Regions from separate parts of the Exiguobacterium sp. KKT215 genome, predicted to be linked through region 3. Evidence: riboswitches for the same ligand, from Rfam matches in the RefSeq annotation. Region 3 holds a riboswitch; each other region holds the start of a gene.
What was found. Region 3 has a riboswitch for S-adenosylmethionine ahead of metK (methionine adenosyltransferase). Riboswitches for the same ligand answer to the same signal wherever they lie in the genome.
Positions count from the first base shown of each region.

Region 1: it holds a riboswitch for S-adenosylmethionine, as region 3 does, so the genes downstream of both, msrA (peptide-methionine (S)-S-oxide reductase MsrA) here and metK (methionine adenosyltransferase) in region 3, are expected to answer to the same signal.
Region 2: it holds a riboswitch for S-adenosylmethionine, as region 3 does, so the genes downstream of both, ACZ2GZ_RS07340 (MetQ/NlpA family ABC transporter substrate-binding protein) here and metK (methionine adenosyltransferase) in region 3, are expected to answer to the same signal.

Region 1 covers NZ_CM145756.1:1,353,706-1,364,387, forward strand. The annotation lists gene ACZ2GZ_RS07030 (SDR family NAD(P)-dependent oxidoreductase) at 1-178, shown strand, start outside; gene ACZ2GZ_RS07035 (HD domain-containing protein) at 295-1,149, shown strand; gene ACZ2GZ_RS07040 (sodium:calcium antiporter) at 1,358-2,359, shown strand; gene ACZ2GZ_RS07045 (bifunctional glycosyltransferase family 2/GtrA family protein) at 2,463-3,524, shown strand; gene ACZ2GZ_RS07050 (3'-5' exonuclease) at 3,568-4,134, opposite strand; gene ACZ2GZ_RS07055 (four-helix bundle copper-binding protein) at 4,200-4,532, opposite strand; tRNA gene ACZ2GZ_RS07060 (tRNA-Ala) at 4,646-4,718, opposite strand; gene ACZ2GZ_RS07065 (GRP family sugar transporter) at 4,853-5,716, shown strand; gene msrA (peptide-methionine (S)-S-oxide reductase MsrA) at 5,746-6,258, opposite strand; SAM riboswitch class I at 6,322-6,423, opposite strand; gene ACZ2GZ_RS07075 (hypothetical protein) at 6,468-6,629, opposite strand; gene ACZ2GZ_RS07080 (amidase family protein) at 6,741-8,144, shown strand; gene rlmN (dual-specificity RNA methyltransferase RlmN) at 8,214-9,275, shown strand; gene ACZ2GZ_RS07090 (SMP-30/gluconolactonase/LRE family protein) at 9,453-10,334, shown strand; gene ACZ2GZ_RS07095 (hypothetical protein) at 10,347-10,610, shown strand.
Region 2 covers NZ_CM145756.1:1,407,065-1,417,746, forward strand. The annotation lists gene ACZ2GZ_RS07330 (aminotransferase class I/II-fold pyridoxal phosphate-dependent enzyme) at 34-1,209, shown strand; gene ACZ2GZ_RS07335 (iron-containing alcohol dehydrogenase family protein) at 1,206-2,222, shown strand; SAM riboswitch class I at 2,263-2,367, shown strand; gene ACZ2GZ_RS07340 (MetQ/NlpA family ABC transporter substrate-binding protein) at 2,440-3,261, shown strand; gene ACZ2GZ_RS07345 (methionine ABC transporter ATP-binding protein) at 3,271-4,305, shown strand; gene ACZ2GZ_RS07350 (methionine ABC transporter permease) at 4,277-4,939, shown strand; gene ACZ2GZ_RS07355 (Spx/MgsR family RNA polymerase-binding regulatory protein) at 4,967-5,362, opposite strand; gene ACZ2GZ_RS07360 (DUF302 domain-containing protein) at 5,535-5,918, shown strand; gene ACZ2GZ_RS07365 (hypothetical protein) at 6,023-7,315, shown strand; gene ACZ2GZ_RS07370 (hypothetical protein) at 7,327-8,583, shown strand; gene ACZ2GZ_RS07375 (hypothetical protein) at 8,618-9,022, shown strand; gene ACZ2GZ_RS07380 (methyl-accepting chemotaxis protein) at 9,226-10,131, shown strand; gene ACZ2GZ_RS07385 (M48 family metallopeptidase) at 10,169-10,682, opposite strand, start outside.
Region 3 covers NZ_CM145756.1:977,870-988,551, forward strand. The annotation lists gene ACZ2GZ_RS05125 (iron-containing alcohol dehydrogenase) at 1-235, shown strand, start outside; gene ACZ2GZ_RS05130 (glucose-6-phosphate isomerase) at 342-1,694, shown strand; gene ytkD (RNA deprotection pyrophosphohydrolase) at 1,793-2,266, shown strand; gene ACZ2GZ_RS05140 (alpha/beta hydrolase family protein) at 2,247-3,002, shown strand; gene pckA (phosphoenolpyruvate carboxykinase (ATP)) at 3,037-4,608, opposite strand; SAM riboswitch class I at 4,924-5,043, shown strand; gene metK (methionine adenosyltransferase) at 5,176-6,384, shown strand; gene ACZ2GZ_RS05155 (hypothetical protein) at 6,424-6,921, opposite strand; gene ACZ2GZ_RS05160 (GNAT family N-acetyltransferase) at 7,086-7,556, shown strand; gene ACZ2GZ_RS05165 (alpha/beta fold hydrolase) at 7,646-8,362, shown strand; gene mnmM (tRNA 5-(aminomethyl)-2-thiouridylate-methyltransferase MnmM) at 8,395-8,967, opposite strand; gene mnmL (tRNA modification radical SAM protein MnmL/YtqA) at 8,921-9,898, opposite strand; gene ACZ2GZ_RS05180 (MDR family MFS transporter) at 10,075-10,682, shown strand, end outside.

The sequences.
Region 1 (10,682 bases), 380 kb from region 3:
GTCGGATGAGCCGCTCCGTGACATCGACCATGCGCAACATCCGTCGGGCCGGGTCGGGAAGCCGGACGATATCGTCCGAGCGGTCGCTTATTTGATTGATGAGCAGAACGATTTCATCAACGGGCATAATCTCGTCGTCGACGGCGGAATGACGAAGAAGATGATTTATGAACCGTGAGTCGCTCAATCGGGACCATTACCCTATATTTTAACGTGCGATATGAGTAGATGGGACTAGACACGGGTAAAGGATGGGAAAGCTCTAGGATCCCATTTATTTAAGGAGGAATCGTCGTGCACCAGCTGATTGAAGAGGCACTCCGATTCGCGGCCGTCCGTCACGATGGACAGTTTCGAAAAGGAACGAATATTCCCTACTTGACCCATCCCGTCGCCGTATCGATGTTGCTCGTCGAAGACCGGCAACCGGTCCCGGTCGTGGCTGCCGGCCTGCTCCATGATTTGCTCGAAGACACGTTGACGACCGCTGAAGAAATTGAGGAACGGTTTGGCAGTGAAGTGAGACGACTTGTTCAGGCTGTATCGGAACCAAACAAGCACTTATCGTGGGAAGAACGAAAACGGATGACGATTCAACACGTGCACACGATGCAGTATGACGAAGTGGCGATTTTGGCGGCAGACAAGTTACATAACCTTCGTTCGATTCGACTCGACGTCGAGTCTGCCGGTAAGCAAATATGGGATCGCTTCAGACGACCCCTCCGCGATCAGTCGTGGTATTATCATGAGCTGCTCCAGGCGTTGACACCGTTCAGACAGACGACGACGCTCATCGAGTCGTTCGAGACCGAGTTGAACTTGTTATTCTATGGTGTCACCGAGGAGCGTTCCGATAAGCTCGAAAAATTGTTCGACGTCATTCAGCACGGGTTTCACGAAGAGGACTGGCTCCAAGAGACATCGACGCTCTGTCAGACGGCCTATGAGTTACATGAGGCGATGCGCGAAGGGTATCGTCACGGCACGGACGTCAATCAACCGGAGCTTGACGCCTTGTCCGCACAATTGAAAGAAGCAGGGCTATGGGAACGTTTACCGCTCCCGATGCTCCAAGCGATTGATGAACTGTCCTACCGGACGGCGATGCCAGTCGATGACGTCGTCGCCCATTTAAGGTTCAATTGATTGTCAAATGACCTTCAATGTGATATATTCGTCGTGAACATAAGAGGGGGAGTAGCGACCACAACCGTGGTCGGTGGGTCGTCATTACGGTGCAATGCACTCGGTCCACCGAGCTTCTTACCAAGTCCGCAAGACCTTTTTATGGATGCTTTTTTGGCGTCCATAAAGAGGTCTTTTTGAATTCATGAAAAAGGGGAGACTTATTCAAATGGTATTTATTTATTTCATCTTGGCCGCAGCCATCACCGTTTACGCTGCCATGAAACTCTCGACTTACGCTGACGTCATCAGTGAGAAGTCGACGATGAGCGGGATGCTCGTCGGGACGGTATTGCTGGCCGGTGCGACATCGCTGCCGGAAGTGACGACGAGCGTCTCGGCCGTCATGATCAACAACCCGGATATCGCCATCGGGAACATGCTCGGATCGAACTTGTTCAACATTTTCATCTTGGCGATGTTCGATCTCTTCTATCGTCAGAAACGCTTGTTCAATGAAGCGAGCCGAGATCATCTCTATACGGCCGGTCTCGGGCTCATGTTGACGCTCGTCACGATGATTGCTCTCATCGTGCGCATCGATTTCACGATTCTCGGCATCGGAATTGACGCCTTGTTGATCGCGGTATTGTATGGGATCGGGATTTACTATATCGGAAAACGCCCGCAACAACCTGCCGTTGAGCGGGAAGCTGCCCACGAGGCGGTTCAAAAAGTCGGTGCCAGTGCGACGAGTTCGATCACGGTCAAACGTGCGATCGTCGGTTTCATCATCGCCGCACTCGTCATCATGGCGGCAGGGACGGCGCTATCTGTGTTAGGTGATCAAATCGCCGTCGTCACCGGCCTCGGTTCAAGCTTTGTCGGCAGTTTCTTGATTGCCGCGACGACTTCGCTTCCAGAGGCGGTATCGGTATTTGTCGCCTTGAAACTCCGTAACGTCAACTTGGCGTTCGGTTCGATTTTAGGAAGTAACGTCTTCAACATGCTCATTATCGCCATGTCAGACGTGTTTTACCGAAACGGCTCGATTTTGGCCGACGTAGCTGCGTCTCACTTGGTGACGGCAATCGGAATCACGATTTTGTCGGTGTTGGTCATGTATACGCTTCTTCGCAAAGATGTGACGTCGAAACTGCGTTACATCTTGCCATCGGCGCTTGTCGTGCTCGTCTACTTCGCTTCGTCTTACTTCATCTTCATCGGTTAATCTGGCACGGTGTCCTCCGAGACACCGTGTTTTTTTGTTTACCGCGGTCCGAGGAATCACTTTTCATCGTCTTGGGTATAGAAGGAGGGAAGGAGGGGTGGCGATGCAAATGCATTCCGTAGAACGTTTAGATGAGTATGTCGTTTTAATCCCAGCCTATAATCCGGATCAAGCGCTCGTCACACTTGTGCGCGAGCTGAAAGAGACGGGATTTGTCCATGTCATCGTCGTGAACGATGGGAGTGTCGAGCCATCCCAAACTGTCTTCGATGAGGTCGGGAAGTGGGTGACGACTGTTCTCGTCCATGAACGGAATCAAGGCAAGGGTGCGGCGTTGAAGACGGGGATTCGTCACGTCGTCGAACGATTCCCCGGTACGCATGGTGTCATCACCGTCGATGCGGACGGACAACATCTGCCGGAGGATGTAAAAAGCTTGTATGAAGCAGGGGTTCAACGGCCGCACCATCTGGTCATGGGATGTCGTGATTTTTCTGGTGCGCATATTCCGTTCCGAAGCCGATTCGGGAACCAGATGACACGTGGTGTCATGCTCGTCGGCAGCGGGCTTCGACTGAAAGACACCCAGACCGGTCTGCGGGCCGTTCCGTTGCGCTATGCGGAACAGTTGCTCGACGTGCCCGGGAACCGCTATGAGTTCGAGATGAACATGTTGACGTTCACGAAACGTTGGCAAGTCCCGATTCAACAGATTCCGATTCAAACCGTGTATGTGGCCGAGAACGCCTCATCCCATTTTCGCCCGGTCATCGACTCGATTCTGATTTATCGCATGTTTTTAGCCTATTCGTTATCCTCGGTCGCCTCATTTTTATTAGATATCGGCGCCTATGCCTTGTTCATCTTTTTATTGAATCCGTGGTTCGAGACGACTCATGTCTTGATTGCGACGGTATTGGCCCGCATCATCTCGTCCTTATTCAATTACGTGGTGAATCGAAAAGTCGTATTCGAGTCGAAAGCGAGACGGGCGATGCCGAAATACTTCGGTCTCGTCGGCTTGCAGATGGCGTTGTCGGCCGGTCTCGTCTATGTATTGTTCCTGTTGTTTCGGGACGGGGAAGTGTGGATTAAAGTGTTTGTCGACAGCCTTTTGTTCGTCGTCAGTTATTATGTCCAAAAAAGATGGATCTTTAAACGGTAACAGGCCAAGACGAGTGTCTTGGCCTGTCTGGCATGCATATGGTTCAATAGGCGAGCTTCCCGATCTTGACCGATGTATAGCGGTGCAGTTCACGCGGGTCATGTATCCCGGTCTTTTGCATCATGTCGCGCATGAGCAATGCGCAGACACGGGCATCTTCAGCCGCATCGTGATGGATGAACGGGACGTTCAAATATTCCGCCATCGTGTTCAGCTTGTGATTCGGCAGTCCAGGATACAGTTTTCTCGACAGCTTGACGGTACAGCCGTACTCGATCGTCGGAAACGTATATAAATCATATTTGGCGATCGCTTTCTTGAAAGCGCCCATATCAAATGAGGCATTGTGCGCCATGACGAGGTCGACATCCCGCAGCGTCGGATAGAGCTGTTCAAGCACCTCGGGTAAGGCTGGAGCGTCCCAGACGTCGCTCGGCCGGATGCCGTGGACGCGGATATTGCCTGCGTCAAAGTCTTCTTCTGGATTGACGAGTAGTTGGTTCGTCTCGATGATTTCACCGTCGACGAGTAGGCTCCAGCCGACAGAGCAGATGCTGCGACTATCGCGGTTGGCCGTCTCGACGTCGATGGCAAGAATTGAATGTGACATAATCGGTCCCTTTCTCATAAAACAAGTATAAAAAAAGTCTAACATATCGTTAGACTAAAAAGCGATTATGCGGCCACGAGGTTGCGACACGCCTCGGCACAGCGGAGACACGCTTCGGAACAACGTTGGCAATGGTCATGCAAATGGCGGCCACATTCGACGGCGCACGTGTCGCACACCTGGGCGCAGAGTGCAGCAATCGGTTTGGTGAAAGCCGAATCGGTCTCGAGCGCGTTCAAGGCGAGCGCACACACTTCCGAACATTCTTTCGTCAGCCGGATACACTCGGCGACCATCAATAAATCCTCTTCTTGTAAACATTTTGAGAAACAGTGATTGCTTGCCCGCATACAGTCGATGACGGCTAAAATGGTCTCTTCGACAGAGGCACGATCCATAGTAAGTCCCCCTTAGAATAATGATGTCTTACAATCATTACCCGCTACCAGGTGACTTAAACCGGGCGGAGACGCAAAAAAGTCACCCCTCAAATGAGTGGTGACTTCCATAATGGAGCATAGCGGGCTCGAACCGCTGACCTCCACGCTGCCAGCGTGGCGCTCTCCCAGCTGAGCTAATGCCCCGTTCGAAAATTATTATATCATCCTAGTAAAACATTTGGCAATGGGTATTTTTAAATTTTTTTGAACAAAGTTTAATCGGGCGTAAACGTGGGAAAATCATGGGTAATGTTATTCTACGAAAGCAGGTGTTATCTATGGAAATGATTTTACTCGCACTCTTACCTGCCTTGATGTGGGGGAGTATCCCACTCATCGTCTCGAAAGTCGGCGGCAAGCCGATTCAACAGTTAATCGGGACGACGATTGGGGCGATGGTGATGGCGGTCATCATCGCACTCGTCTTCAATCCGGAGTTCACGACGCTCGCAATCGTGACCGGCTTCATATCTGGTGTGTTCTGGGCACTCGGGCAATATTTACAGTTCCAGTCGTTCCAAATTTTAAGTGTATCGAAAGCGATGCCGATCAGCACCGGGATGCAACTCGTCGGGACGTCGTTGTTCGGGGTCATCGTGCTCGGCGATTGGAAGACGACGACCGAGTTGTGGCTCGGCTTTTCTGCGCTCGTGTTGATTATCATCGGGGCGGCACTGACGTCATACCAACAACAAAAAGATGGCGATAGCAGCAGCGCCTTGAAGAAAGGTTTGCTCGTCCTGCTCGTGTCGAGTATCGGTTATGTGACGTATGCCGTCTTGACGAACTATTTCGAGGTCGACGGCATCACGGCCATCTTGCCGCAGTCGGTCGGGATGTTCGTCGCGGCGCTCTTGTTCAGCCTGCGTGAGAAAGATGTGAAGAAGTTCGATCCGAAGACGTTCAAAAACATTTTGGCCGGTCTCGCTTGGGGGATCGGGAACTTCGGGCTGTTCGTGTCAAGCGGTGAAGTCGGCATCGCGACGTCATTCGCCTTGTCCCAATTGAACGTCGTCGTGGCGACGCTCGGCGGGATTTATCTATTGAAAGAAGAGAAGACGACGAAAGAACGTGTCTTCGTCTTTATGGGAATCGGGCTCATCGTCGTGGCCGGATTCATGCTCGGGATTGCCAAGAGCTAAAAAGACGGGTCAGACGACCCGTCTTTTGTTTACCAGGCTTGCTCGATGAATGCGTCGCGCCCAGATTTCTTCCGGTCCTCTTTATAGTGGGCCGGATTTTTTTTATGGAAGTCTTGATGATATTCCTCGGCCGGATAGAACGTGTCGGCCGGTAGAATCTTCGTGACAATCGGCTGTTTGAAGCGTCCGCTCGCCGCGAGCGCGTCGCGACTCTGTTCTGCTTTCACGCGTTGGTCTTCCGTATGATAGAAGATGGCCGGCGCATATTGGCTGCCGCGGTCTTGGAACTGGCCGCCGTCATCGGTCGGGTCGGTCTGAATCCAATACAGTTCGAGCAGTCGTTCATAAGCGAACAGCGTCGGGTCGAACGTGATCTCGACGACCTCATAGTGTCCCGTCGTCCCTGTCTTCACTTGTTCATACGTCGGGTCATTGACGTGACCTCCCGTATAACCGGATACGATTGACTCGATGCCAGGTTGTTCCTCGAACGGCGTCACCATGCACCAAAAACAGCCGCCTGCGAATGTTGCTTTTTCCATTAGTAATTCCCCCTCGATCAATTTCCAAAAAAAAGCGCCCATGTCATCGACATGAGCGCTCTGTCATATCGGCCAAGGCAAACTGCCTTGCTGGAAGTAGCACCTTGCCGAAGCAGGTTGCTGTGAAGTCATAGAGCCAGGTCTCTCGTTCACTCGAGATATCGATATGTAGTTGGTGAGAGCATCATACCATCAGATTTGAAGCGGCGTCAACGGTTTGGCTTGCGTCGAAGTTGGACCAAGGTGGCGCCGAGAATCAAGATGACGAGGACGATGGAGAGCGGTAGCGTATACGGGGCGTCCCCGGCATATAACTGTAAGAAGAACAAGGCAAAAACGGACAATAAGACGAGTACGTACGAACGGTTCATAGTAACCTCCCTTTTCTTTCAGTGTACCAAGTTACATATTCGTTGGCGAACGAAAACAGGAAATCATGTGGCGATAGCGAATACCATCGAGTGACCAAAGGAGGAATCTATATGACTGAACCAAACACATGTTTCGAACTCGATATCGAGACCGCCCATCGCGGATATAAAGAAGGAACGTTCACGGCGCGTGACGTGACGGCCTACTATTTGACCCGAATCGCCCAGTTGAACGATAAACTGAGAGCGGTCATTCAAGTGAACCCGGACGCCTTGTTCGAGGCCGAGGCGGCGGATCGCGCCTATCAACGAGGTGAGCGATTACCGTTGCTCGGCATCCCGGTGCTGATCAAAGACAATGTCGAGACGGCCGGATTGATGAAGACGACGGCCGGGGCCGTCGCCCTCGCGCATCACTTCGCCGGCCGGGACGCCCATCTCGTCCAAAGCTTGCGCGCGAGCGGGGCCATCATCCTCGGGAAAGCGAACTTGTCCGAATGGGCCAACTTTTTGACCGAGGGCATGCCAAACGGCTGGAGTGGGGTCGGTGGCCAGACGCTCAATCCGTATGGGGACAAGCTCGATGTCGGAGGGTCGAGTTCAGGTTCAGCGTCAGCGGTCGCAGCCAACTTGACGTTGCTCGCCGTCGGCAGCGAGACGAGCGGCTCGATTATCCACCCGAGCGTCCATAACGGAATCGTTGGCATCAAACCGACCGTCGGGTTGATTAGCCGCAGCGGCATCATTCCGATCTCCCGGTCGCAAGACACGGCCGGCCCGATGGCACGGACACTCCGGGATGCGGTGCTCGCCCTTGAGGCGATGGTCGGGGAAGATCCAGCTGACCCAGCGACGACGCATCTTCCGGCCGGTCCGCCTTACCGGACTTGTCTCGATGAGCGGCAAGCAGTCGGGATGCGTGTCGGCGTCGTCAAGACCGATCTGTCGGAAGAAGAGCAGGTGCTCTACGACGAAGCGATCGCATTGCTGAAACAGAGCGGCATCGAGATCGTCACCGTCGAACTGCCGACGAAAGCAGGGCTCGACCAAGGGGATATCCTGTACCATGAGTTCAAGCTCGGAGTCGAGGCGTATCTCGCCTCGACGACGCTCCCGTATGAGACGTTGTCGGATTTGATTAACTGGAACAACAGTCATCCGGAGACGATTCCGCACGGACAGAAGACGTTCGAGAAAGCGAACGAACAATCGGGCCGCTTGATTGAGGACGCCTATTTGACGCGCCGCCTCGACGACGTCTATCACGCCAAGACAGACGGCATCGACCGATTGTTGGCCGAGCAGGAACTTCATGCGCTCGTATTGCCGCATGACCACAATTATGACATGGCGGCGAAAGCCGGCCATCCGACTCTCACGATCCCGTATCGCTTGAAGGCGAGCGGGGCCCCGTTCGGTCTATCGTTCACCGGGACGAGCTATGCCGAACGCGACTTGATTCGTCTCGCCTATGCGTTCGAGCGTCACGTGACACGTCCCGTCCCACCGTTATAAGAACGTTGCACCGGTCGTCCACGTCCGCTACAATGGTACGTATGCGGATTGAAGAAAGGACAGATAGCAATGAAACCATCTATATACGGGCTGACATTCGATCAGCTGACGGAAGCGTGCGTCTCTTGGGGATACAGCGCCTTCCACGCTAGACAAATCTGGGACTCGCTCTATATCGACCGAGTCAAACACATCGAGGAGATCTCGGTACGGGCCGAGGTACGTGAGGCGCTCGCCGCCGAATACGTCATCTCGACGCAAGACCTGTTCGTCAAACAAGAAGCGGGCGACGGGACGGTCAAATTTTTACTTAAATTGCATGACGGACACTATATCGAGACGGTGCTCATGCGTCACAAATACGGACGTTCGGTCTGTGTGACGACGCAAGTCGGCTGCAACATCGGCTGTAGCTTCTGTGCGAGCGGCCTCTTGAAGAAGACGCGCGATTTGACGGCCGGCGAAGTCGTCGAACAGATCATGACCGTGCAACATTACTTGGATGAGGTCGGAGAAGGTGCCCGCGTCAGCCATATCGTCGTCATGGGAATCGGGGAACCGTTCGATAACTTCGATAACTTGATCGATTTCCTCCGTGTCGTCAAAGACGAGCGCGGACTCGCCATCGCACCGCGTAAAATCAACGTGTCGACGAGCGGTCTCGCCGACAAGATTTATAAGTTCGCGGACCTCGATCTTCGCATCAATTTGGCGCTGTCACTCCACGCCCCGAACGATGCGTTGCGGACGCAAATCATGAAAATCAACCGGGCGTTCCCGCTCGACAAGCTCATGCCGGCCATCCGGTATTACGTCGAGAAGACGAACAAACGGATCACGTTCGAATATATTCTTTTATCGAAAGTGAACGATTTGCCGGAGCACGCCGAGGAACTCGCCGACTTGATTGACGATATTAAAGACAAGTCATACGTCAACTTGATTCCGTACAATCCGGTCAACGAGCATATTCAGTATGAGCGGAGCACGTCTGAGGACATCATGGCGTTTTACGACGTCTTGAAGAAGCGGGGCATCAATACCGGTGTCCGCCTCGAGCACGGGACTGATATCGATGCGGCCTGTGGCCAGTTGCGCAGCAAGCATATGAATGTCGAAGGCGCAAAATGACAGAGACTCCTTGAATCTCCTGATTCAAGGAGTTTTTTTGTCTTCTGCCCTAGATGGATTGCCGGCCTGGTTCAGTATTTTTCGTCCGAGCGGTTGCTATTTTGGGAAATGTTGAATAGAGAGTGCCCCCTCAGGGAATAGTCACTTGAAATCAATGTAGAGAGTGGAGGCAATTCAATGGAGACAGTAAACGCTGCGTTATGGATTCGAGTTCGAAATACGCTTGGGGAAGGCCCGTGTTGGGATGCGGAACTGAAACGCTTCTATTGGGTCGATATCGAGGGACATACACTTTGGTGGTACGATGAGAAAGAAGATGAACTGTCGTCGTTCGATATGGGACAACAGATCGGGTTCGCGGTCCCGAAAGTGACGGACGGCGTCGTCGTCGGCTTGAAAGACGGAATCTATGAGTGGGACGAGACGTCAAAAGAGCTCGATAAAATCGTCGAACTCGACGACCCGGAAGAAAAGCTCCGCTTCAATGACGGAAAAGCCGACCCGTACGGCCGCATCTTCGCCGGCACGCTCCATCTTGAAGACGAGGCGGAACAAGCGACGCTATACCGGTTGAATCGCGACGGCACGACCGAGGTCATGTTGAGCGAGTTGACATTATCGAACGGACTGACATGGTCACCCGACCATTCGACGTTCTATCATATCGATACACCGACCGAGACGGTCCGTAAATACGCCTTTGACTTGAAGACGGGAACGCTCGGCGAAGGGGAGGCCATCATCGATTTCACCGTCGAGGAAGGATTCCCGGACGGCATGACGTCCGATGAGGAAGGGTTCTTATGGATTGCACACTTTGCTGGCGGCCGCGTCTCGCGCTGGAACCCGGAGACGGGTGAAAAAGTGCTCGAGGTGCTCGTGCCGGCCCCGAACGTCACATCGTGTTGTTTTGTCGGCGACGAATTGAACCAACTCGCCATCACGACGGCTCGTGAAGGGATGGATGACGAGGCGCTCAAAGCCCATCCGGACGCAGGGTCGGTTTTTAAAATCGATACAGACGTGAAAGGGATGCCGCTCTATCGGTTTGGACGATAAGGAGGTAAAGAGATGGTGAAGCGATTGCTCGTTCGTGCAGGCATCGGTTTGGCACTCGCGGCAGTGGCCCGGGTCGGGATTCAAAAACTATTGGATGCGAACCGGGAAGACGACCACACGTATTTGAATCCGCGCTGGGATGAGGCCCCGAGTGTCGATGCCGATAAGGATGAGGATGAGGTCGGTCTGACGCAGCTCGATTCGATTTATCGGGCCGAGTGGCAGGCGAACACGTATCCCCGCTCCGAGGCGGAACGCAAGGCGTTGGAAGAATAGGGAAAGGAACACGTCCGGGAACGGGCGTGTTTTTTTTCTTGACAAGACAATGGTGACCCGTCATTATCTAAA
Region 2 (10,682 bases), 430 kb from region 3:
GAAAGGGGTGTTTTTTGCATAGGAGGACTATTCATGACTGACAGACGCTCACATCTACTTAAAACGTTACCACCTCAACATTTCGTCGGACTCGCGAACGAGGTGGCCGAACTCGAACAAGCCGGCCGCGACATCATCCGACTCGGACAAGGGACGCCTGACCTGCCTACGCCTGAGCCAATCTGTGACGCGCTTCAGACGGCGCTCCTCGACGCCTCGACCCATCAATACGGTCCGTTCCGCGGTCAGGCCCGCCTGAAGCAAGCAGTGGCGACGTTCTATTTGAATGAGTATGGAGTCGAACTTGATCCCGAGACAGAAGTCGCGATTCTCATCGGCTCAAAATCTGGTCTCATCACGTTGCCGCAATGCGTACTCGAACCTGGCGACGGGATTTTGCTACCGAATCCCGGCTATCCTGATTACATCTCGGGGGCACGCCTCGCCGGTGCCGTCGTCCGTGACCTCGTCCTCCGGGAAGAGAACGGCTTCTTGCCGGACTATGAGACGCTCGATACGCAAGATGCAAGACTCATGTATTTGAACTACCCGAGCAATCCGACCGGAGCCGTCGCCTCACCCGCTTTCTTTGACGATACCGTCCGTTTCGCCCGGGAGCGGGACTTGATGGTCGTCCACGATTTCGCATATGGCAGCATCGGATTCGATGGCCATGTCCCGCCTAGCTTTCTGCAGGCGGAAGGGGCGAAAGAAGTCGGCATCGAGGTATATACGATGTCGAAAGCGTTCAACATGTCCGGTTGGCGCGTCGCCTTCGCCGTCGGGAACGCGGACATCATCGAGGCGATCAACACGTATCAGGACCACGTCCACGTCAGCGTGTTCTCGGCCATCCAGGCGGCGGCTGTCGCTGCGCTCGAGGCGCCCCGTACCATTCGCGATGACTTGGCACGACTGTACGAGGCACGGCGTGATCGCCTGATTGACGGGTTGAACCGGGCCGGCTGGGCCGTCGAACCGCCGGAAGGCTCGTTCTTCGTCTGGGCGAAAGTGCCTGAGGGTGATGCCAAGTCGTTCTCGCGGAAACTGCTGCATGAAGCCGGTGTCGCCGTCACCCCGGGCTATTTCTTCGGTTCGGAAGGGAACGGATACGTCCGCTTCGGTCTCGTCTCACCGGAACCGAAGATTGACGAGGCCGTCGAACGAATCGAGCGGTTGTTTGCCGCCTATGAGGAGGTGCGCGCATGATTCGTCAGGCCGTCCTTGAATATGACCACGCCGATGACGCGCTCGATCGTCTTGATGACTTAGTCGACGGCCGCCGTGCCCACGTCCTGCACGGTCAGAAAGGGTATGACGTCGTCCGAGCCATCTTTCCGGCCATCGCGGACTATCCGGCAACAAGGTTCAGCGGGGAGTGCACGGACTCGGAAGTCAAACGGCTCAAACCGTTGGACGCCGACGTGTTAATCGCCGTCGGAGGCGGCAAGCTCGTCGATACGGCCAAACTCGTCGCCTATCAACGGAACGTCCCGCTCATCGTCGTCCCAACGCTCGCCTCGAACTGTGCGGCGTTCACACCGCTCAGCGTCGTCTATCAGGAGGACGGGAGCTACGACCGCTACGACATGTTCCGCGTCGTCATCGAACGGGTCATCGTTGACTCACGGGTCATCTCGCGCTCACCATATGAATACTTTCGGGCAGGTGTCATCGACACGGTCGCGAAGTTTTACGAGGCCCGTTATTTGAGTGGTGACAGCTCAGCTGACGCCGGCGTCAACACCGGACTCGTCTTGGCCGAGCAGTGCGGGCGTCTCGTCGAACTTGAATTGAGCGAGCACGCTTTTGAGTCGTATAGTGACGACGTCCGCTTCGCGGTCGATCACGTGCTCGCTATCGGCGGCGCCGTCGGTGGATTTGGTGACGCCGGGACACGCGTCGCCGTGGGCCATGCGGTCCATAATGCGCTCAGCCGCTTCGAGTCGACCCACTCATTCTTGCACGGAGACAAGGTCGGCTTCGGCCTGATCGTCCAAGAGCGCTTGCGGCGCTCGGCCGATGCTCCGTATTTGGAAGCTTGGTTGAAACGGTTCGGTGCCCCGACGACGCTCGAGACGCTCGGGGTCGGATTTGAGCATATCCCGGTCCTCGTCGACTCCGTCATGACGGAGACCGAGCTGCAACAGTTGCCGGAACCGCTCGATAAAGACTTTTTGAAAATAATTTTTGAAAATTTACAATTATCTATTTACAATTAAAAGAATTAAAAGTAAGATGATAACAACTTAATAGACCGATTGCTTATCAAGAGTGGTGGAGGGACTGGCCCTGTGAAACCCAGCAACCAGATCGTAATGATCATGGTGCTAATTCCAACAGACGAAATCGTCTGGGAGATGAGCGTGTCCGACTTTGACTTGTCGTGCCCGCCACTCTGAATGAGTAGCGGGCTTTCATTTTGGAGGAGGAAAACAAATGAACATCAAACAGAAAACAGTACTTGCAGGAACATCACTACTCGCCGCCATCGCGCTCTCAGCATGCGGACAATCGGACGCGAGCGAGGCGCTCAGCACGGAGTCGCTCACGATTGGCGTCACGGGCGGGCCGCACCAACAGATCGCCGAGAAAGTGAAAGAACTCGCGGCCGAAGACGGCCTCGAACTCGATATCAAAGTGTTCAACGACTATAATACGCCGAACACGGCGCTCGCCGAGGGTAGCCTCGACGTGAACAGTTATCAGACGCTCTCATTCCTAGAACTGCAAAAGTCCGATAAAGGCTATAAAATCGACGACGTGTTCAAGACCGTCGCTTTCCCGATGGGTCTCTACTCAGAGAAATTGACCGACATCGAGGACTTGAAAGAAGGTGACAAGGTCGCCGTCCCGAACGACCCGGCGAACGAGCTACGCGCGCTCCGTCTCTATGAGACAGCGGGACTCATCACGCTCAAAGAAGGATTGACAGACAAGGCGACAAAACGTGACATCGCCGAGAACCCGCTCAACCTTGAATTCATCGAACTCGAGGCGTCGCAGCTCCCGACCCAGCTCCCGGAAGTCGCACTCGCTGCCATCAACACGAACTTCGCGATGGGTGCCGGCCTGTCGATCAACGAGGACGCCTTGTTCCATGAAGACACGGTCGACAACCCGTATCCGAACTACGTCGTCGTCCGTACCGACAACAAGGATGACGAAGTCGTCGCGACGCTCAAATCGTATTATCACTCGGACGAGGTCCGGACGTTCATCGAAGAGACGTTCGACGGCTCAATCGTCCCGGCGTTTTAAGGAGGGCCTATGATCGCACTTAAAGGAATCACGAAGACGTTCACGGTAAATAAAGGTGCTGTCACCGCACTCGACGACGTCTCGCTCACCATCGAGAAAGGCGAGATCTTCGGCATCATCGGCCGAAGCGGGGCAGGAAAGAGCACGCTCATCCGCATGATCAACCTGCTCGAACGCCCGACGTCGGGCCAGGTCGAAATCGAAGGACAGGACGTCACGAAGCTCGACAAACGAGGGCTCTCGAAGCTACGTCATCGCATCGGGATGATCTTCCAACATTACAACCTGCTCAAGACGGCGACCGTCGAAGAGAACGTCGCCATCCCGCTCCGTCTCGAAGGACTCGATAAGCGGATAATCCGCGAACGCGTCGACAAGTACCTCGACATCGTCGGATTGACGGATCATCGGAAACATTATCCGGAGCAACTTTCGGGCGGACAGAAGCAACGTGTCGCCATCGCCCGCGCCCTCGCACATGAGCCGGACATCCTGCTCAGCGACGAGGCGACGAGCGCGCTCGACCCGGAGACGACCGAGTCGATTCTCGACCTGCTTCTCGACATCAATCGCGAGCTCGGGCTGACGATTTTCTTGATCACCCACGAGATGGAAGTCATCGAGCGCATCTGCGACCGGGTCGCGGTCATCGAGGCCGGCCGGATCATCGAAGAAGGGGACGTGCTCGACGTGTTCTCGGACCCGCAGCATGCGACGACGCGCAAGTTCTTGAAGACGAACCTCGATGTCCCGAAAGAGGTCGTCGAAGAATTGAGCACGCACGGGACGCTCGTCAACTTGTCGTTCATCGGCCATCAAAGTGAACAGGCCGTGCTCGCCCAATTGACGAAACGGTTCGGCTTGCTGCCGAATATCATCGGGGGCGGCATCAAAAAGCTTAAAGGTGGTCTCGTCGGTAATCTACTCGTCCATTTGGACGGCGATGAGGGCCAGACCGACCAAGCCGTCCGCTTCTTAGAAGCGAGTGGTGTGAAAGTGAAGGAGGTGACGAACCATGCTTCAGTTTTGGGAAAATTGGGGTGACTTGATTTGGACGGGGACGATTCAGACGCTCACGATGACCGGCATCGCGCTCGTCATCTCGACGTTGATCGGACTGCCGCTCGGGACGCTACTCGTCTTGACGCGACCGCACGGGCGGCTCGCCAACCGTTATTTCTACGGCATCTTGTCGAGTGTCATCAACGTCGTCCGTTCGATCCCATTCATCATTCTCTTATTCTTCATCCTCCCGTTCACCCGTTTCATCATGGGAACAACGATCGGCGTCCAAGGCGTGCTGTTGCCGCTCATCGTGTTCACGGCGCCGTATATCGCGCGGCTCATGGAGTCGGCGCTGCTCGAGGTCGACCGCGGGGTCGTCGAGGCATATGAAGCGATGGGCATCTCGACCCGGAAAATCATCTGGTACGTGTTGATCCGGGAGGCCCGCTCTTCAATCGTGCTCGGTTTGACGATTGCGACGATCGGTTTGATCGGGGCGACCGCGATGGCAGGACTCGTCGGGGCCGGTGGACTCGGCGATATCGCCTATCAATACGGGCATCTCCGATTCGAGCCGGAGGTCATGTACGTGACCATCTTCGTCTTGATTCTACTCGTCCAATCGATTCAATCGTTCGGAAACCGCTTGGCGGCCCGACTCAAGAAGGCATAAGAAAAGAGCTCTGCTTCGGCAGGGCTCTTACTTGTTATCGAGCAATCGTTTCAATTCGGCAATGCGGTCATGGCGCGGGATGAACGTACGAATCTCTTTCTCGCTGAACCCGATTTGAATTCGATTGTCGTCGACGACGATCGGACTCTTCAAAATCTGGGGATGCGACGCCACGAAGCTGTACAGCTCGCGGAGCGACATCTCATCAAGTTGATCCGCCGCTTGTTTGTACACGCTCTTTTGAACGGACAACAGGTCGGTCGTCCCGTTCTCGGTGAGGCGGAGCATGTCTTTGAACTCGGTGAACGACATCCCTTGGTCGGTCAATTTCTTCTCGATGAACGGGATGTTCTGCTCACGTAACCAATCGATCGTCTTACGGGAAGAACTGCAGCTTGTATGTGTGAATACGGTGACCGTCACGGCAACCACTTCTCCTTTACGTAAGTATGGACTCCTTTATTTTCTCTCATACATACGTGACGGACATCGAATATGTTTCAAATCACATATACTTTTTTCGACCGAACAGACGATTTGTCGGTCCTCACTTGGGGTACAAGACGAGAGAGACTACATCATAGGAGGGGTTCACATGTTTGATTACACGGTCAAGACCGATCAGACGGTCGAAGCGGTCGTCGAGAAGCTGAAAACGACGCTCAAAGAGGAAGAGTTCGGGGTGCTCTGGGACTTCAATTTGAGTGAGACGCTCGAAGAGAAAGGTCAAGCGATTGATGGGGACTACCGCATCCTCGAAGTGTGCAATCCAAAAGAAGCGAAAAAAGTCATCACGGCGCACCGGGAAGGCGGTTATTTCCTCCCATGCAAGCTCGCCGTCTTCACGAAAGACGGGTCGACCCATGTCGGGATGCCGAAGCCGACGAAACTGATCGAACTGATCGAGGATGAGTCGCTCCAAGCTGTGGCACGCGATGTCGAGATGAGATTGACCCGAGCCATCGATAAAACTGTGTAACGGTCATTGAACCCGTCCAGGTCGTCGGACGGGTTTTTTCGTGTTCCCTCCTAAAGTAATATAATGGTAAAATTGGTACAAATAAATGGTGAGGGGCGGATGATTTGAAAAAGTTAGTCGGTTTATTTGTACTATCCACAGGCTTATTGGTTGGTTGCGGTGGGGAAAAGCCGGACGTCGTAAACTTGTCTTACGTCGACGCGCATTGGACCGTCAGCAAGTATGCCAAGGAGGAGTTGATTTCCCTTCATTCAGCCGACGAGACGCTTGAAGCCTGTAGCGGTGAGTTGACGACCGAGCTGGAAGGCGACTTGATCGTGTTCGATACGATCGTGGCGAACCGCTATCCGATGACGGACACGGGTGAGGAGTATGCGTTCAAGGCTGTATCGTATTTGAAAGGGGATGAGAATTATGTGCTTTGTCGTGATATGGCCTCGAACCGCTTCTTGGCGGAAGTGATCGAGTCGTTCCCTGACGATGTGGACGTATCAGCAGGGACACCGATCGGTCGTTATCCAGTCGTCGGGCCGGCCGATAAGTCCGCCAAAACCACCTTACGGGATGCCGATGAATTGAACGAGTCAGGCAACCCGATTGAACCGTTCCTCGAAACGCTCGTCGCCTTTTCCCCGGCTCTGTACGGTGAGATTGAAGTAGAAATCGGGGGAATGCCGAGTCCATATCCGTTGTTCTCGTTCGATCCGTCGATGGCCAGCATGAAAGACATCAAAGTAGCGATCGGTTACGACACGATTACTGAGAAACCGTATTTGCTGCTCATGTTTGCGGACCTTTATTTCTCGGTGACTCCACTCGAGTCGATGATTGACCAAACCGCAGAAGGGCTTACATATGAAGCGTTGAGCGTCGAGCGCCTCCCCCTCGAGACGGAGCTCATCCCGGACCAGACTTATCCATTGTATGAGTTCACCTATACTCGTGACGGAAAAGTCGTCAATGAGACGATGACGTTCACATACCGCACCTCTGACTTATTATCGACAGCGGAACGAAAGCAGCTCGAGACACACCCCGACGAAGACTACATGCCACTTGTGGTCGGTCCACTCGTTTATCTTCATCAACAGCCGTTCAACCCGGAATCTCCGTTGTCATACCCGGTTCTTTTAAAAGCAGCGGGGAACGATATGGATGACCTCGTCCAAGCAATCGATTCCGCTGAACCGACGAAGCGTCAAGGTGATGAAGGCGACTATCCGCTTCTAACAATCGTCGATGGACACAAGGGACAAGAGTTCGAGGTGACGTATAAACAGCGCTCGAAAAAGATGGATATTTACGTGACCGACCGCTCGACCGACGAGACGTACAAACTGACGAGCGAAGGGGCCGAGACGTTCTTGTCCTACTTCCCTGACTTGAAGAAGAAATGAGTGGCTTGAACATGAAGAAACGAGCGTTGATGTCATTGTCACTGTTATGGTTGACGGCAGGCTGCTCGGAAGACGTGGACGTCGTCCGCTATGGCCATATCGAGGAGCACTGGCAAGCCGAACGGGTTACGTTGAACAGTCAAGAGCCTGTAGTGGATGCCGAAACAATTTTGAACCAATGTGAAGACAAGGAACGACTGACCGAACTATATGGAGAGACGTTTTCAATCCTCGGGATGGCGTATGCGACCCGGGCCCCGCTTATGAATGATGACTATTATGGATATAGTTTTAATGAAGTGACCTATGTCGAGGGGGATACAATCTATGCGCTCTGTAAATCAGACCGGATGGACGGGATGGAAGGGTACGGGGCCGTCGAGCTTGCAGAAAGACCTGCCTACTTGAAAGACGAGGTCGGCACGGAGATTTCGTTCCTTCCGACCGTCCATATCGCGACCGCAAATGAACGGGCTGCGTTACATAAGCCGGACGCCTTCTATGACAATGGACAAGACATGGAACCGTATCCGGTCACACTTATGAGGATTTCGCCTGGATTTAGCGGCACGGTTGAGATTGGGATTGAAGAAGGGGGCTACTTTAACCCATTCTTCCACTTTTTGCCGAACCTTAGACCGTCCGATGTGTTTATCGCATTAGGACGAGATAAGGCCACGAACATGCCTCATCTGCTCCAGTCTTATGGTGGAGACAAGGCTCGCTATTCCTCCTCCATTTTACAAGATGCCGATTTGCTCAACGGGGCTGACAGTTTAACCTTCCGTCGAATCCATAACGGTGGCACGATGGAACCGATGACACCTTATCCGCTATATGACCTCACGATTGACGTGGACGGACAAAACGTAACAAAAACCGTGTCGATGCGCTATCGAACGAGCCCTCTCCTTACAGATCCTGCAGATCTAGACGAGATAGCGGTCGCTTACCTCCATCAGTATCCGTATCACCGGGAAGTCCCGCTCCCTTACCCTGATGCGGTGAACGTGAGCGGAAAAGCGTATGACCGATTGGTCGAAGCCCTCGAGACCGCGCGCCCGTCGACGAAGAGTGGTGATACGAAAGACTATAAGTATTTGACGCTGTTGCACGGGAATCTCGGTCAACAGTTCGATGTCAGTTACCAGCAACGGTCGAAGAAAGTCGATGTCTTCGTGAAAGACGTGAAGTCCGGGGAAGTGTTCAAACTGTCGAGCGCTGGGGCGGAGACGTTCCAAGAGTTATTCCCACAGGCTTTCGAATGAACGGATTGGTTGTAAATCGAGGAGGAATGTTCTGTTGAAACGCATGTTAGTTGGATATGTCATCTGCGCGGGACTGTTGCTTGGAGGTTGTGCGAGTAGCGAGGAAGACGTGGATCCGTCTCGTATCGAGTACCAAACGATACATGCTGATGGGGAATACGGGCCGACACGCACCATTACCGACGCTGAGACGAATGCCGAGCTTGATCGAACGACGGAGGAAGTCGAGTGGGAAGACCAGCCCGTCCCGATCGAGCGGGAACCGGATGTGAAAGCGACGTTCGTGTTCACGCCGAACGATGCGCCAGAACGTTCACTCGACTTCGGAATTTGGTACGAAGAACAGATAATCGGCGGCATCGATCCAAAGGACAGCCGGGGTGAACTCACGGCCGACCAAGTCACGCTGTTCAAATCAATATTCGATGACCAGGAATGATAGGGGACCCGTGCATGGCACGGGTCCTTTGTTCATGGACTTAGCAGTGAACCAACTGGAAAACACTTCAAATTCAAGATATTGACTCGATTTCAAAAACCGACGCTATTCAGGACTTTTCGCACAGGGTACACTAGAATTCCGCTACATTCCAGGAATAAAGCACTAAAGGAAATCGAGAAAAGAAGGTAGGAATAATCGGAATGGAACTGACAAAGATTGCTAGCCTCTCATCCCCTGAGGTGCTCCGTGCCCTCGAGGCCAACGTGGCGATGATCCGATTCGACCGTCAACGACGCGTCGTCGATGTGAACGACCTCTTCGCCAAGGCAATGAAATATAAACGTGACGAAATGATCGGGATGCACCATCACTTGTTCTGCACGCCAAGTTTCGTCAGCAGTCCGGACTATCAAGCGTTTTGGAACAAGCTGTTCGACGGCTTCAGTTCGGCCGACAAAATCGAGCGCATCGACGCCCGCGGTGATTCAATTTGGCTCGAAGCGACCTATATGCCAATCTATGAACAGGATGAAGTCGTCGGCGTCGTCAAAATCGCCTCCGACATCACGAGTCGCCAACAGACGATCGAAGAATACGCGCGCTCGTTCCGTGACATGGCCGCTAATCTTGACGACCGGGCCCGGCGTGGCATGGAAGAGAGTCAACAGTTGAAACGGACGATCGAACGCCTTGATGCGGACTCGAATCAAAACTTGAAAACGCTCACGAACTTGCAAGAGCAGGCCGCCGAGATCACGAAAATCGCTAGCACAATCAAGGAAATTGCCGCCCAGACGAACTTGTTGTCGCTCAACGCCGCCATCGAGGCCGCACGGGCAGGTGAGCACGGTCTCGGCTTCAACGTCGTCGCGACCGAGGTCCGGAACCTGTCACGTCTCGTCGAACGCGCCGTCATCGAAGTGCGCGCGAACACGGACGGGATGAACAAAGAGCTCGTCTCAATCGTCGACGGCGTATCCCGCTCCAGTACAGACATTCAAGAGAGTGTCCGCATCATGGAACAGACGCTTGAGCGGTTCGAGCATATCGAACAGTCGGCCGAATCGCTGAACGGCACAGCCGAGCGGTTCACTTCCGCCATTTAAAAAACCAATCGGACATGCCTCCTGACAAGGGACACGTTCAATTGGTTTTTTTGATTTGCAGCGTATGGCCATGCTGTTTCAACCAGGCCATCGCGCCGGCGACGTTTGGATACACTGACGCAAGCTTCGACCAGAACGCTTTCGAGTGGTCGAAATGAACGAGATGGACCCATTCGTGGGCGATGACATAATCCATGACGTCCTGCGGGGCGAGCATGAGCCGGACGTTGATTGAGATCGTCCCGGTCGAGCTGCATGACCCCCAGCGCGTCTTTTGGTGGCCGATGCGGATTCGTTCCGCCTTCACACCGAGTTGACGTTCATAGTGGGGGGACCATTCCATCACATAAGCGAGGGCCCGTTCTCGAAGCCAGACCTCGTACGCTTTCCGAAGCGATGACTCGTCCCACGCCGCGGGACAGTAAAAGTTTTCGCCGTCGAAGCGGAACCTTGTCTCGGTATTGCTTTTGACGAGCGGAAACGTTTCTCCGTGCAAAAGCAGTCTGTCGGCTGGTAAGACGTCACGCTTGGGCAGTGCCGCGAGGCGATCT
Region 3 (10,682 bases):
GGAAGTGTTCAACGTTGAACCGGCCAGTAACGATCTTGAGACGGCGAAACGGACGATTGCAGCTGTCCGCGCCTTCTTCGACGAGCTCGGTGCACCAAGCTCACTCCGTGACTATGACATCGATGAATCGACATTTGACGCCATCCTCGACTCGGCGATGAAACGAGGCGCATTCGGTCGCTTCCGTACGCTCGAACGTGAAGACGTCGCAGCGATTCTTGAACTGAGCAAATAAGGCGATTTCATGCCTATTTTGCAATAATGATTGAACGAATCCGACGTTTCCGTTTATGATGGGTCATGTATGGCTCTTCAATGAGCGATTTAAAGGAGGAAATGACATGTCAACAGTACGTTTCGATTATTCAAACGCCCTGTCTTTCGTCGGGGAACATGAAGTCGATCAATTGCAAGAAACCGTGAAAGCAATGCATTCGGTCATTCATGACCGCAGTGGGGCAGGTAGCGATTTCCTTGGGTGGGTCGACCTTCCAACAAACTACGATACGGATGAGTTTGCTCGCATCAAAGCGGCTGCGGAACGAATCCGTGAAAATTCGGACGTCCTCGTCGTCGTCGGAATCGGTGGATCATACCTCGGCGCACGCGCGGCAATCGAGATGCTCCAACATTCATTCTTCAACGTGTTATCTAAGGAAGAACGCAACGCACCACAAGTCTTCTTCGCCGGCCACAACATCTCGTCGACATACTTGACGGAGTTGCTCCAAGTGCTCGAAGGCAAGGACGTCTCAGTCAACGTCATCTCGAAATCGGGAACGACGACTGAACCGGCCATCGCGTTCCGTGTCCTCAAACAGTTCATGGAAGACAAGTATGGTCAAGATGGCGCACGTGAACGCATTTATGCGACGACAGACCGTGCCCGTGGCGCCTTGAAGACGCTCGCGGATGCAGAAGGCTACGAGACGTTCGTGATTCCAGATGACGTTGGAGGTCGTTTCTCGGTGCTCACACCGGTCGGACTCCTTCCGATCGCGGCAGCAGGCATCGACATCGACGCCCTCATGGAAGGTGCACGCGATGCCCAAACGGCTTACTCGTCTCCGAACTTGGCGGAAAACGAAGCGTACCAGTACGCGGTCGTCCGTAACGCTTTATATGCGAAAGGCAAGTCGATCGAGTTGCTCGTCAACTACGAACCAGCCTTGCATTACGTATCGGAGTGGTGGAAACAGCTTTATGGCGAGTCAGAAGGGAAAGACAACAAAGGGATTTTCCCGGCGGCAGTCGACTTCTCGACGGATCTCCACTCGATGGGACAATACATTCAGGAAGGTCGTCGTGACTTGTTCGAGACGGTTATCCGTGTCACGAACGTCCGTCACGCGATGAACGTGCCGGAAGATTCACAAGACCTCGATGGCTTGAACTTCCTCGCTGGTGAGACGATTCAATTCGTCAACGACAAGGCAGCTGAAGGAACACTCCTCGCCCACACGGACGGAGAAGTCCCGAACCTCGTCGTCGAATTGCCAGAGATGACGCCGTACCACCTCGGTTACTTGTTCTACTTCTTCGAGAAGGCATGCGCGATGAGCGGATACATCCTCGGAGTGAATCCGTTCAACCAACCAGGCGTTGAAGCGTATAAAGCGAACATGTTCGCGTTGCTTGGAAAACCAGGTTACGAAGAGCAAAAAGCTGAGCTTGAAAAGCGCTTGAACCAATAATTTTGAGTAGGTCCGCTCCGGCGGGCCTATTTTTTTGTTTGAAACTAGTGGAAGACAAGGTAAAGTGAGAGTAGACAGGGGAAAGAAAGGGATGGACTATGTTGACATTCACGGACTACTATCACAATAAAGTCGAGTTGAGCTTTGCGCACTATCCATTTTCGGATACACCGCTCCACGTCTGGGTCGTCGCTCGCTTTGAAAATCAATGGGTGCTGACGAAGCACAAGCAGCGCGGGCTCGAGTTTCCGGGTGGGAAAGTCGAACCCGGCGAACACGAGGATGACGCCGCGATTCGGGAAGTGTATGAAGAGACGGGCGGTGTCGTGAAGACGCTCCATTATCTCGGCCAATATCGCGTGCTTGGGCGTGGCGACACGGTCATTAAAAATATTTATTTCGCCGAAATCGAACGTTTCGACGATCATCCGGCGGTCGACGAGACCGATGGGGCCGTCCTTATGAAGGAATTGCCGACGAATCTGCTCCGGAACAATCGGTACAGCTTCATGATGAAAGACCGGGTGCTCCCGGAAACGATGAAGGTGCTCTATGAAAAACAATTGGTTTGACAAGGTCGAGGTCCTGCCGCCGTACGCCGGTTATCCGGTCCATCGTGGCTGGTATGCGACGCGTGACGGTGAGGACGTCGTCGCCTATACGATCACACCGAAACGGCCGAACGGACATGTCCTGTTCTATCTGCGCGGCGGAACAGGACGCATCGGGGATGTGCGTTTGCCCCGGTTGATGCAGTTCGCTGCCAAAGGTTTTCACGTCGTGGCGCCCGTTTACCGGGGTAACCATGGCGGGAGCGGGAAAGAGGACTTCGGCGGCGCCGATCTAGAGGACGTCCTGTCTCTCTACGATCGTGTCCGTCGAACGGATACGTTCATTCATGCCCTTGGTTTCTCGCGCGGGGGCATGATGGCGTTGTCGCTCGCCGCGGAACGACCGCTCACGTCCGTCACGTCATGGGCGGGTGTGACCAATCTCGAGTGGACGTATGAAGAACAGCGTTCGATGCGGAAGATGTTGCGCCGTATGACCGGGGGCGACCCGGAAGCGGCCCGTGCCGCTTATGTTGAGCGCTCGCCGCTCTACAAGGAATGGGATGCACCGACGTTGTTGATTCACGGCACCGATGATGAACAAGTCCGCCTGCGCCATGCGACGGCGGTAGCGGAACGGATGGGGGAGCGGGCCGAACTTTGGGTCGTCCCGTTCGCCCATCAACTCCCGTTTTGGGAAAAATGGAAGACGACCGATGCGGCGATGGAATGGATGCTCGCCAACTCAAAAAAATGAGACGCTGCCGAATCGGCAATCGTCTCATTTTTCGTTATACGATGATTGGTCCGGCCGCAACGACCGCCTCACTCGCTTTCGTGAATCGTTTGAAATTGTCCTGGAACTTCCGGGCGAGCGCCGTTGCTTCGGCATCGTAGCGCGCTCCGTCTTTCCATGTGTCCCGCGGATTGAGCACGTCGCCTGGCACGCCGTCAATGTGGCGTGGAATCTCGACATTGAAAATGTCGTGGCGCGTCGTCTCGACGTCACGCAATTTGCCGTTGACCGCCGCGTTCACCATCGCCCGTGTATAGGCGAGCTTCATCCGTGATCCTTCTCCGTACGCGCCGCCGGTCCAACCCGTGTTGACGAGATAGACGTCGACGTCGTGCTTCTCAATCAGCGTACCGAGCATGTCCGCATAGCGCTCCGGTGCGAGCGGCAAGAACGGTGACCCGAAGCAGGTCGAGAACGTCGCCTGTGGTTCAGTGACGCCGCGCTCCGTGCCGGCGAGTTTTGACGTATACCCTGACAAGAAGTGGTACATCGCCTGCTCTTTCGTCAATTTGCTGATTGGAGGCAATACCCCGTATGCATCGGCCGTCAAGAAGACGATCGTGTTCGGATGACCGGCCCGTGACGGAAGCATCGCGTTATCGATGAATTGAATCGGATAGGCGGCCCGTGTGTTCTCGGTGAGCGAGATATTCTTATAATCCGGTGCCCGGTTCTCGTCTAAGACGACGTTCTCAATCAATGAGCCGAAACGGATGGCATCGTAGATTTCCGGCTCGTTCTCGCGCGACAAATTGATCGTCTTCGCGTAGCAACCGCCCTCGATATTGAAGACGCCGTCGGGTGACCAACCGTGCTCGTCATCCCCAATCAAATGGCGTTCCGGGTCGGCCGACAGTGTCGTCTTCCCAGTTCCCGATAGACCGAAGAAAAGGGCCGTCTCGCCGGCGTCCGATACGTTCGCCGAGCAGTGCATCGATAACACATGTTGTTCCGGCAACAGGAAGTTCATGACCGAGAAAATCGATTTTTTAATCTCGCCGCCGTATTCTGTTCCCCCGATCAGAATGGTCCGCTTGGCGAATGAGACGAGAATGAACGTTTCGGAGTTCGTCCCGTCGATGACTGGATCGGCCTTATAACTCGGTGCATAGATGACCGTGAAGGGCTCGAAGGCACCTTTCGTCGGCCATTCACGCAAGAACAACTGTTTGGCGAACAAATTGTGCCACGCGTATTCCGTGATGGCACGGACCGGGAGCGTATAGTGCTCGTCTGCCCCCGCAGACGCCTCGAGATAATAGAGCTTGTCTTTCGTTTCGAGGTGCGTCAACACTTTGTCGAGTAGCGCGGTGAACTTCTCTTCCGCGATCGGTTGGTTGACTGGACCCCAGTCTACTAAATGATTGCTGACTTCATCTTGCACGACGAATTTGTCTTTCGGTGACCGTCCTGTGAATTTCCCAGTACTGACCGATAAAGCCCCGTCTTTCGTCAGTACGCCCTCACCGTTGCGAATGGCTTCTTCCACCAGTTCTGGAACCGTCAAGTTCCGCATCATGTCGGCACCTTTAATTAATTCTTCGATTTTCAGGAGCGTTGTCGCCATCCTGAATCCCACCTTTCCCCTAAATAGATGTGGATGAAATCCGCATACTTCCGCGTTTAATCAGTATGACGTTTTTATTATATGTGACATACTAATCAAAAACAAGCATTTTTTACCCTTTAAAGTAAGCGCTTTCTTACATTGTCATTCTAACATATTCTGTATCAGGTCATAGTACAAAAACCAAAACGGACAAAAAAATGTTTGATATTTCACAAACATAACTATTTGACCGTTTGTGAAAAGTTTGACGAATTCGGTCGATACGCTTGACAGAACGGGGTGTCATTTATATGATGGTCTTCGTAACGGATACTCTTATTCTGAGCGGTGGAGGGAACAAGGCCCTACGAAGCCCAGCAACCGTCCGAGTTTTCATTGTTATTCGGAAAAGGTGCTATCCTGAAGCGAAGCGTAAGCTTCGAACGATAAGAGGGTAAGGAAGAACGATTCAACCTTTCCCATTTGAACATGGCGAGAGGTTTTTTTCATTACCGTCCCAAAGCAACGCGTAAGGGGAACGAGTACCGTCCACACATCACCCTTTATTATAGGAGGTTTTTCGAAATGGCAAACTTGAACCGTCGACTTTTCACTTCGGAGTCCGTCACGGAAGGACATCCGGATAAAATTTGTGACCAAATCTCAGATGCGATTTTGGATGCAATTTTAGCTGAAGATCCAAACGCCCGCGTTGCGGCTGAGACGTCTGTCACAACAGGTCTCGTGCTCGTAGCAGGTGAAATCACAACATCAACTTACGTGGATATCCCGAAAGTTGTTCGTGAAACTGTTCGTGAGATCGGCTACACACGTGCGAAATATGGTTTCGATGCAGAGACTTGTGCTGTCCTCACATCGATCGATGAGCAATCGGTAGACATCGCGCAAGGTGTTGACCAAGCGCTCGAAGCTCGTGAAGGACAAATGACTGAAGAAGAAATCGATGCAATCGGTGCTGGTGACCAAGGTCTCATGTTCGGTTACGCAACAAAAGAGACGCCGGAACTCATGCCGCTCCCGATTTCACTCGCTCACAAATTGTCACGTCGTTTGGCAGAAGTTCGTAAGAACGGCACGCTCGCTTACCTTCGCCCAGACGGTAAGACACAAGTGACAGTCGAATACGACGAAGCGAACAACCCAGTTCGCATCGACACAATCGTCATCTCGACACAACACGCGGAAGACATCACGCTCGAGCAAATCCAAGCTGATTTGAAAGAGCACGTCATCGATGCAGTCATCCCGGCTGAACTCATCGACGCGGACACGAAATACTTCATCAACCCGACTGGCCGCTTCGTAATCGGTGGACCACAAGGGGATGCAGGTCTCACAGGACGCAAAATCATCGTCGATACGTACGGTGGATACGCTCGTCACGGCGGCGGCGCGTTCTCAGGTAAAGATCCTACCAAAGTTGACCGTTCAGCAGCGTATGCAGCTCGTTACGTGGCGAAAAACCTCGTTGCAGCGGGACTTGCTGACAAAGCAGAAGTTCAACTTGCTTACGCAATCGGTGTTGCTCACCCGGTATCGATCGCGGTTGATACGTTCGGCACAGGCAAATTGAGCGAGACTGAGCTCGTCGAACTCATTCGTGAGAACTTCGACCTCCGTCCGGCCGGCATCATCAAGATGCTCGACCTTCGTCGCCCAATCTACAAGCAGACAGCAGCTTACGGCCACTTCGGTCGTACAGACGTTGAACTCCCATGGGAGCAAACGGACAAAGCGGCAGTGCTCGAAGAAGGCGCGAAACGTTTCGCATAAGCATAGAAAAACGACCTTTCACTCGAAAGGTCGTTTTTTTTAGGCTTGCGGCTTGTCTTCAGTTGTTGAGTTCTCTTTGCCAAGTGCCGTATCTTTCGCTTCGACGACTTTCTCGCCAATCGATTGTAAATCCGATTTCGCTTCTTGTGCCGTCCCGACGACTTTGTTCACGTCTTGTTTGACCGTGTCGACTTCACCGGCGACTTTTTCATAGACGTTTTGCACGTCGGTCGCGACGTCTTGAATGACCTCGGTCGCTGCTTTCACTTGACCGATGACTTGTGACGCCGTTCCGGCCGGGTCTTGTTTGACCGTGTCGACGAGACCGCCGACCGATGACTTCGCGCTCGAGAACGATTGTTTCGTGTTCTCACGGTTTGACGTGCTAAGTAAGGCGAGTAGGCCGCCGACGAGGGCGCCGAGGAGCATCCCGGTCACGACTGTGATTTTTGGGCCTCCTGTGTTCGTCTGTTCAAACTGACGGTTCGGATGATTGGCTTGCTCGACTTGTGGATCGTGTTGTAGTTTCGGTTCCATGGTAACACTCCTTTTTATAAGTTGGCATTGATACTCTTATACCCGACACAAAATGGAAAATAACGTCTTCCTTCATTTCGACATCAAAAAGTAATGAACGGGCAGGATATTTTTTTGCCGATGGGGAATGTTACTACTAGATTGGCCAAAAGGGGGATGCCGTTATGAAGATTCGAGAAGCCGTGCCAGAAGATGCCGCCACCATCCGCGACATTGCGCTCGCGACGGTCAGTGAACGAGACGAGGTTCGTTCGAAAGTAATGGAACGCGCCTATCAACAAGAAGAGATCGTCCGCGCCATCAGTTCAAGCGAGGAAGCGAAAGAGCAGTTGTTCATTGTCGGTGAGGCCGAAGGCGACGTCATCGGCTTCTATCACGCCATCGACCGCGGGGACACATGGGAAGTACTCCGTCTCTATCTTCATCCGGCTCATCACCGCCAAGGCCTAGGGACGGCACTGTTGTCGCATCTACGGGAACGGAAAGTCCAACCGATCGAGCTGTACGTCGAAAGCTCGAACGAGCAAGCCATCGCTTTTTTGAGTCATGAGGCGTTCATCGAACTGAATCGAATCCAAGAAGAAGTATACGATCAACCGATGGAACTGATTCATTTACGGTACGACCCGCGCTAAGACCCTAGACGGATTTTCAACCAAACATCAGTCTCGGCTGATGTTTTTTGTTAGTATAAAGATATGTGATAACAAAATGAGGTGACAGCATGGCTTATGAAGAAGAATCACGAAAAGGGGTCATCGTGATCGTGTATCCGCTCCAGTTCACGTCGCGTTTGAGTGAGGCGTTTTTAGGACGGTTGCGGGACGAGTATGAAGTCCTCGTCGTGACCGGCCAGACGGTCGGTTTGACGGCGGAAGACCATAAATTGTTAATCAAGAACACGTTACGTGAGGCGAGTCAGTACAAGCTGCCGATTCACGTCATCGCGTTCAGTCTCGGGGCGTTGTTGACGAACCGCTTGCTCCAGGAATATGACGTGCCGCTCGGCAGTCTGACGTACATCTCACCGCTGTTCGACTGGCATCCGTCCCGCCAAATCGGCGGACTGAAACAAGTCGTGGCCAGTGCGGTCGACCGTTTCCGTCCTGACCTTCCGCTCGGCATGATGACGTTCATGGGTGGCGGGGAAGAGTCGTCGCGCTTCGGGGAGATCACGTACGGTCAATACCGTGAAATCGAAGAGGAAATCGTCGAGCATCAAGAAGAGAAGAAACATCTGCCGCGTCTGCCGCTCGCTTGTTTCTACGCACCGGACGATCGCTTCGCCGATGTGAAATTGACACTCAACGTCTGCCGGAAAATCGGCGGCGACCAAGTGTATATTCGTCGGCTCGAAGGGTTCCCGCACTTCGGCTATGAACGATTGAATACGAAGTTCGCGGAGACGCTCATCACGTTTTATGAATTGATTCGAGAATGAAATCAGGCGACTCGCATGAGTCGCCTGTTTTTTTATGCTCGTTTTTCAATCGCCACGATGAACGGGGGATGATTGATTTGATTGATGAAGCCGTAACGGAGGACGCCGGCCCGTTTTTGATCGATTGATTCGACATAGGCTAGCACTTCGTCGCGCTCGACTTTGCCGCTCTCATGGCCGTGATAGATGACGACGACGATGACGCCGCCGACGGCCATGACATCGAGCAGTTGCTCGAGGGCGTCGATGGTCGTATTGCCGGTCGTCGTGACCGACTTGTCGCTTCCCGGTAAATAGCCGAGATTGAACACGGCCGCTGTGATTGGGCGTGTCTCGTCTGCCACGATGTCCCGGACCGTGTCGTGGCTATCATGAATGACGGTGACACGGTCCGTCAATGTTGCTTCCTCGATACGAGTCCGTGTTGCCTCGACCGCCGCGGCTTGAACGTCGAACGCATAGACATGTCCCGTCGCTTCGACGAGTTCGGCTAAAAACAATGTGTCGTGCCCGTTGCCGGCCGTCATATCGATGGCGACGGCACCTGGCGTCACATGTTCACGAAGTAGGTATTTCGCGAACGGTAAAACTCTCATTAATCCCATGGCTCTCATCCTTCTTTTTTCCTTGGAAAGAATCACGACGCATTAATTCGGCATCGATGGCGTTTAGGACGGCCATCTTGTGCCGGCTCCACGTCGGACCGATCAACAGATCGGGTGGACCGTCACCGGTCAGACGATGGATGACCATCTCGGGCGGTAATACTTCCAATTGATCACAGACGAGCGAGACGTAAGTCGTCTCGTCCATGAGCTCGAGCAGTCCTTTTTCGTATTGTCTGGCGAGCGGGGTCTGCTTCAAGACGTGGAGCAAATGGATCTTGATTCCTTGTACGTCCATTTTAGCAACTTCTCGCGCCGTGTCGAGCATCATCTCCGTCGTCTCGCCCGGCAGGCCGTTGATGATATGGACAACGACGCTGATTTGGCGTCGCCGGAGTTTGTCGAGTCCTTCCAAGAACGTCTTGTAGTCGTGACCACGATTGATTTTCCTCGCCGTCGCATCGTGAATCGTCTGCAGGCCGAGTTCGACCGTGAGAGATGTCCGTTCATTCAACTCGGCGAGATAGTCGACGACGTCGTCTGGCAGACAGTCCGGTCGGGTCGCAATCGATAGACCGACGACACCGTCCTCCGCGAGGGCGGGCTCAAACAATTCCCGGAGCCGGGCGACGGGGGCATACGTGTTGCTGAACGCTTGGAAGTAGGCAATGTAACGGGCGTGTTTCCATTTTCGGTGCAGCCGCGCCTTCACTTCGGCGAATTGGACCGAAATCGGATCACAGGCATTGCCTGCGAAGTCGCCACTTCCGTCATCCGAGCAGAACGTACACCCGCCCTTCGAGACGAGCCCGTCCCGGTTCGGACAAGTGAAGCCGCCGTCGAGCGGTACTTTGAACACTTTTCCGCCGAACTCGCGGCGATATGCTTCATTTAATTTGTGATATTTGGCTTCGCCAAACGGGTTTTGCATGAATATCCTCTCCTTCTTTGCTCATGCTATCACAAAGATAAGTCACCGTTATTTCATAATAAGTAATTTTTCTTGACAGTTATGAGGCGTTCCGTTAGCTTGGAGGAGGACTTATTTTTGATTCGGCCGTCGTGCCGAATTTTTATCGTTTAACGGGTAGGAAAGGAGTAACTGGTATGAACAACAAAATGCCGATTTCGGTATGGATTTTGGTCATCGCGATGGCGCTCAATACGACGGCGGCGTCTTTTTTATGGCCATTTAACACACTCTATATAAATGGATATTTAGGCGAGTCAATGACGCTCGCAGGGATGGCGTTGCTCGTTAACTCGGCGCTCGCCATTGCCGGGAACTATATCGGGGGGACGCTGTTTGACCGGATCGGCGGGAAGCGGACGCTCATCCTCTCGGTCGGCCTATTGCTCGTGAGCTCGCTCGGGTTCTTGTTGTTCCATGCCACGTTCCTCGGCTACTTGGGCTGGCTCGGCTTAATCGGGTTCTCCGGCGGTCTCGTCTTCCCGACGGTATACGCCTTTGCCGGCTTGATTTGGCCGGAAGGTGGACGCCGTTCGTTCAACGCGATTTACGTCGCTCAAAACGTCGGGGTCGCCCTCGGGACAGCGATGAGCGGACAGATTGCGCGCATCGATATCGAGTTGATTTTCTACGCCAACTTCTTCTTATCGGTCTTATTCGTCGTCGTCCTCTTATTCGGGCTCCGTTATTTGAAAGACCCGGCACGTCCGGTCGTCCAGTCGCAGCTTGAGGCTGCGGCGACGAC